Halotia branconii CENA392: one gene and its partner. The protein of the gene in region 1 interacts with the protein of each later gene in a pairwise test. Links are inferred from orthologs where the notes say so. Each region holds a gene or a part of one and is shown on either strand. Other genes may lie near its edges. The genes, in order: QI031_RS14780 and bioB.

Region 1 (3,216 bases):
AGCGGTGCAGCGGCTCGTAAATTCCGTTACGAAGCAGAGGCAGGTAATATTGGTATTAATATTGGCGTTGCTGCACCAATGGCGTTTTTCCCGTTTAGTGGTTGGAAAGATAGCTTTTTTGGTGATTTACATGGGCAAAGCAACCACGCAGTCGAGTTTTTTACTCAAACTAAAGTCATTGTTGAACGTTGGCCTAGTGATTGGTCACGTCAATTTTAATTACGAACCGCCAAGAACGCCAAGAACGCCAAGGAAGAAAAGGATAATCATTAAGTGCAAGTTTATATAAGATTGGTATTAAGCATCTTGCAATTTTTAATTAATAATTTTTAATTTTTAATTTGGAGCGAAGTGACTTGACTGTACCACAGCGTCCCCCTATCCTCAAACCGTCAGAGACTTACACCTTCCACAAATACTTTGATTTAAGATTCGCTCCAGCCGATATTCTGCGTGAATTGGGTGTAAGTTTAACTAAAACAAGCCTAAGTTTGCCAGTTAGTAATCATCAAATTCCTCGATTAAGCAACTTAAAAGAGCGATTAGAAGAAGCAATTATTCGTGTCAGTCTCACTAGTGAAGCGGCACGGAGAGAAGTGTTAATTGCTCCTATATTGTTGGAAGTGGCACATATTACTGAAGCAACAATTAATATTGAATATCCAATTGAAGTTAATCAATTCCTCCGGGGAGATTTGGACTATTACTTACAGTCTCAACGTCAAATACTGGTTGTCGAAGCAAAACAAGCAGATTTAACACGGGGATTTACACAACTAGCTGTGGAACTAATTGCTATAGATTCCTGGATAGAAGCGGATGAACCTATATTGTACGGTGCAGTCACAACAGGAGATATTTGGCAGTTTGGTAGTTTCCAACGAGTTAGTCGCCTCATAACTCAAGATTTAATGCTCTATCGCGTCCCAACTGATTTGCAAGAATTAATGCAGATTTTAGTTGGTATTCTCAACCCTTAAAAATTTTAGTAAAAAAGCGGTATGGTGTATCTTTGATAAGATAATAGTGCGTTTGTATTATTAAACAATGTAAGGCTAAATACGTTTTAAATTGACAAAAAACTTTAAAATAGTACGTTAAATGGTATCAATAATCTTAATTAATAGCTAAAACTATTGTTTTAGTTTTGTTATGTGTCAATTGCTGGGAATGAACTGTAATGTTCCAACCGATATTTGCTTTTCTTTTGAAGGGTTTTCGGCAAGGGGAGGCAAAACTGATCATCATAGTGATGGTTGGGGCATTGCTTTTTTTGAAGGAAAAGGCTGTCGGTTATTTTTAGATGAAAAACCTGCAATTGATTCTCCGATTGCAGAGTTAGTGCGGTGCTATCCTATCCACTCTACTCATGTGATTGCTCATATTCGCAAAGCTACCCAAGGTAAAGTCGCCCTTCAAAACTGCCATCCTTTTCGTAGAGAACTGTGGGGAAGATATTGGGTATTTGCTCATAATGGGAATTTACCAGACTTTGAGCCAGAAAATCAGCGGTTTTTTCAACCTGTAGGAAACACAGATAGTGAAAAGGCATTCTGTGTAATTTTAGAAACCTTACGACGAAACTTTCCTGACGGTAAGCCTAATTTAGAACAACTGTATCCTGTATTACGTAAAGTTACTGAAAATATAAATTTAATAGGCGAGTTTAATTACTTACTTTCTGATGGGGAACACTTTTTTGCCCATTGTTCAACTAAACTGAGCTATATTGTACGTCAAGCGCCTTTTGCTGCTGCTCACTTGATTGACCAAGATATGACTGTGGATTTTCGAGAGGTAACTACTGAGCGCGATCGCGTTGCTGTGATTGCTACTACTCCCCTCACAGACAACGAAGTCTGGACAAAAATCCCACCAGGAGATTTGCTGGTATTTCAAAATGGTTTGCCCTTGAGTATAGATGAGCGATCGCCATGATGTTCTGTCAACTTAAAAATGACGGGCGGAGGCAGGCAAGGGGAGCAGGGGGAGAAATAAAACTGGACTTTTCCATTAAACTAGCAAAATTAATAGGACAAACTACTAGAATCTTTACAAAAGAGACATCTATTATACCAATACTACTCGGTTAAGGATCATTGTAGGTTGGGTTAAACGAAGTGAAACCCAAAAAAACTCCAGACATGTTGGGTTTCGTTCCTCAACCCAACCTACAAATATTAAGCTTTTTGAGCTTAACCGAGCAGTATTGCCTATCATACCATTTCACGAAATACTTGAAATAGATGATTGGTCTTTAATTCTTTCCCCCTGCTCCCTGCTCCCTGCTCCCCTGCTGCCTATTTATATCAATTATTAAGTGAAACGGTATTAGTTTCTCTAAGCAACTTCTTCAAATAGTTATTATCCTTAATAATATGGGGAATCACCTTAGCGTAAATTGCCGGCAGGTGTCAGATGCTGCAAACAGAACAGATCTTACAAGACCGTTATCAAATCCAAAGCCAACTCGGCAATAATGGAATCCGTCAAACTTGGCTAGCAAAAGATTTACAAGCTACTAATGCCGAAAAATCGCTAGTTGTGGTCAAACTCTTGGCCTTTGGCGGTACTGTACAATGGGATGACCTAAAACTCTTTGAACGAGAAGCACAGATTCTCAAACACCTCAACCATCCCCGGATTCCCCGGTATTTTGATTATTTTTGTATTGATGACCGCACACTCTGGTTTGGCTTGGTACAAGAATACATTCCTGGTGAGTCGCTGAAGGAAAAACTTGCTGTTGGTAAAAGATTTACTGAAAAACAAGTTAAGAAAATTGCTGCTGAAATTTTAAATATTCTCATATATTTGCATGAGATGAATCCTGGTGTATTGCATCGGGATATAAAACCAAGCAATTTAATTTGGGGTGAAGATAATCGGATTTATTTAGTGGATTTTGGTGCAGTTCAAGATAAGGCTGCCAAAGAGGGCGTGACATTTACCGTTGTGGGTACTTATGGTTACGCACCTATGGAACAATTTGGTGGTCGGGCGGTTCCAGCATCGGATCTTTATGCTTTAGGAGCAAGTTTGATTCATTTGTTAACTGGGATTCCTCCTGCTGAATTACCCCAACAAGATTTGCGATTACAATTTGCTGAGCGAGTTAACTTAAGTCCCAGTTTCGCTCAATGGCTGCAAAAGTTAATAGAACCAGCACCAGAACAACGTTTTACTAGCGCTCGTCAAGCTTTAGATGTGTTGAAA
Region 2 (3,202 bases), 1.1 Mb from region 1 along the record:
ATGTTGCTGGTAGCAGTGAATATCGCTCCCCTGCGAATGACACTGATAACTACGGCTATCAAACTTAAGAAATGAGGAAAAGGGGCAGGGGAGTAGAGGAGAAGATGAAAAGGAGCAGGGGGCAGGGAGCAGGGAGAAAGAGGTAATTTTTCTTCATCCCCCTTGCACCCCGTACCCTGCCCCGGTTGTTGAGCTTGTCCTGAGCGCAGCCGAAGGGCGTAGTCGAAACACTGCCTCTTTTGCCCCATGCCCTATGCCCCATCCCCATTTTCATTCGTTTGCCAATTAGGATTAATCAGACTAGTAAGAATATGGTCTTGCCATTGGCCGTTAATTAATAAATAATCTCTAGCATATCCTTCGACAACAAAACCGAGACTTTTAAGTACGTTACCACTCCGCCGATTGTGGGGCATATAATTTGCCATAATGCGGTGAAAATTTAGTTCCTGAAATACATAATCAGTAGCAACTTTTAGCGCTTCTCTCATATATCCATTACCTTGCTTAGCTTCTGCAAGGCTATAGCCCACATAGCAAAAGTGGGCTGCTCCTCGAACAAAATTATTGAAGTTGATCACCCCAATAATTTCATTGGGATTTTTCTTAATAAAAATAAAAAGTTTTAAAGATTGTTCATGAATAAACTCTAAAAAACTATTTTCGATTTGATATTGCCAGTACTGTTGTGTAAAAAAATCTGCTACCCAAGTAGGATAAAATGGAGTAAGATAATTTCTATTTTCAGTAAAATATTTTACTATTTTGGGTATATCCTCTTTTATACCAATTCTTAATAATAGGCGATCGCTAGTAATTAATGGTAGTTCTGATTTCATAAACTAAGTGATTTAATCTTTATCGTTTAGCAAAATTTAAGATAAATGTAACGCAGCTTACAAAAATGTAATTAAGTAATGCCCACATTTTCTAAAATTTAGTAGCATTCATTCTTGCTGTGTTATCGTATTGCAATTAGAAAACTTAGCCGAACAGCTATGGTTATTGTGCCTAAAATGAACAATAAATACTTCGTTTTCAGCTATTTAACATAGCAGTTGTTATGTGATGAAATACACCCGTCTAGTCCCTAATCTCTAGTCCCTAGCCCCTTTTCCTTACGAGTGTATTGCACACAACCGAGAAGCGCTATAGTGAATATTTTTACAATAAATTCAGTCTACAAGAAGGTATAGTAATGTCGGGAATACGCTATGATTGGCAGCAAGCAGAGATCCAGGCGATATATAATACGCCATTGCTAGAGCTTATTTATCGAGCTGCTAGCATTCATCGCCAATATCATGACTCAACAAAAATACAAGTCTGTAAACTCATCTCTATTAAAACCGGAGGCTGTCCCGAAGATTGTAGCTACTGCGCCCAATCTTCTCGGTATCAAACAAAAGTAAAACCCCAAGCGTTTTTAGATAAAACAACAGTAATTAACATTGCCCAAAAAGCCAAAGAAACTGGAGTTAGCCGCGTCTGCATGGGTGCTGCTTGGCGTGAAGTGCGAGATAATTCTCAGTTTGAGACTGTGTTGGAAATGGTTAAAGAAGTCACCGACATGGGTTTAGAAGTATGCTGCACCTTGGGAATGTTAACAACAGACCAAGCAAAGCGATTGGCAGCAGCAGGACTATATGCTTACAACCATAACCTGGATACCTCACAAGAATATTACAGCACAATTATTACTACCAGGACTTATAGCGATCGCTTGCACACTATAGAAAATGTCCGGCAAACGAATGTTACAGTGTGTTCCGGCGGTATTTTAGGTTTGGGCGAAAGCGTTGACGACCGTATAGGTATGTTACATACTTTAGCCAACCTCCATCCTCATCCCGAATCTGTACCTATTAATATTCTTTCCCAAGTACCGGGTACACCCTTGGAAAATCAACCCGATGTGCCAATTTGGGATATAGTGCGGATGATTGCCACAGCCCGGATTTTAATGCCAGCTGCCGACGTGCGTTTAAGTGCAGGTAGAGCAAGACTTTCTCACGTTGAACAAGCTTTATGCTTTATGGCAGGAGCAAATTCTATTTTTTCTAGTGACGACAACAAGATGTTAACAGTTACTACTCCTTGTCCAGATTACGACGCTGACCGAGAAATGCTGAATTTACTCGGTCTAGAAATGCGTCCTTCTTCCCAAAGACAACAAAAGGTAGCAAGTCCTGCTGTTGTGGGATGAAGTTGAATGGGGCATGGGACGTGGGGCATTGGGCATGGGGAAGAGGAATTGGGGCAGGGTGCTGGGTGCAGAGGGGAAAGAAAAAGCAGAGGGGCAGGGCGCAGGGTGCAAGGGGGAAGTTAAGAAAATGCTTTGAATTTAAAGATGTGTACTTAATCTTTAATCTTTCTCCTTTTCTCCCTGCTCCCTGCTCCCCTGCCTATTTCCCCCTGCTCCCTGCTCCCCTGCTTCTTTCCTAGTCCCTAGCCCCATGCCTCAACGACACGTACCTCATCAAAACAGAAGCACTAAATGATCTTGGCAGAACGCAGACCAAACAACAGACCTACGGCTATACCCATGAACAAAGCCAAGAAGCCGATATAAGCTACAATTCCAAACATTGATGTTTCTCCACATACTTCAATAAATCTATTGAATCATTTAGTTTGGGCTTATGGAATGGGTAGAGTACCAATCTCTGATGTCCCACATTGCGATAAAATACAGCCCACGGGCGCTTGTTTAGGGTTAGGCAATGACTTCTATCATTAATGTCAATTTACCACAGCAGTCTTATGAGATTGCGATCGCACCTGGGAGTTTAGAGCAGTTGGGTCAACAGATGGCTAATCTGAACCTAGGTAAGAAGGTATTGGTGGTTTCTAATCCGACAATTTTCAAGCATTATGGAGAAAGAGCGATAAATTCGCTCACATCTGCTGGATTTAAAGTAGTCAGCTATTGCCTACCAGCAGGTGAACGCTACAAAACCCTCAATTCTATCCAAAAACTTTACGATATCGCCTTAGAAAACCGCCTAGAACGTTCCTCGACAATGGTGGCTTTAGGCGGAGGCGTAATTGGTGATATGACAGGCTTTGCAGCAGCAACTTGGTTGCGAGGGATTAATGTTGTGCAAGTGCCTACCACTCTCTTAGCAATGGTAGATTCTGCAATTGGTGGTAAAACAGGTGTCAATCATCCCCACGGCAAAAACCTGATTGGAGCATTTCA

Evidence for each region.
Region 2: the proteins of QI031_RS14780 (region 1) and bioB interact in binary tests that used the Escherichia coli proteins (3 or more experiments, as listed by UniProt). The link is inferred for Halotia branconii CENA392 from one-to-one orthologs.

What each region holds. Positions count from the first base shown.
Region 1 is NZ_CP124543.1:3,374,915-3,378,130, forward strand. What follows is about bases 165-3,045. They hold QI031_RS14780 (class II glutamine amidotransferase), read left to right. Parts: upstream 165-1,152; coding sequence 1,153-1,938; downstream 1,939-3,045. Other genes in these bases: QI031_RS14770 (CoA-acylating methylmalonate-semialdehyde dehydrogenase), read left to right, coding at 165-219; QI031_RS14775 (hypothetical protein), read left to right, coding at 357-980; QI031_RS14785 (serine/threonine protein kinase), read left to right, coding at 2,419-3,045. Also shown: more of QI031_RS14770, read left to right, coding at 1-164; more of QI031_RS14785, read left to right, coding at 3,046-3,216.
Region 2 is NZ_CP124543.1:4,428,826-4,432,027, forward strand. The notes cover bases 336-3,202. They hold bioB (biotin synthase BioB), read left to right. Parts: upstream 336-1,198; coding sequence 1,199-2,206; downstream 2,207-3,202. Other genes in these bases: rimJ (ribosomal protein S5-alanine N-acetyltransferase), read right to left, coding at 336-839; petL (cytochrome b6-f complex subunit PetL), read right to left, coding at 2,494-2,589; aroB (3-dehydroquinate synthase), read left to right, coding at 2,724-3,202. Also shown: bicarbonate transporter BicA, read left to right, coding at 1-68; more of rimJ, read right to left, coding at 252-335. UniProt on the Escherichia coli protein: Catalyzes the conversion of dethiobiotin (DTB) to biotin by the insertion of a sulfur atom into dethiobiotin via a radical-based mechanism.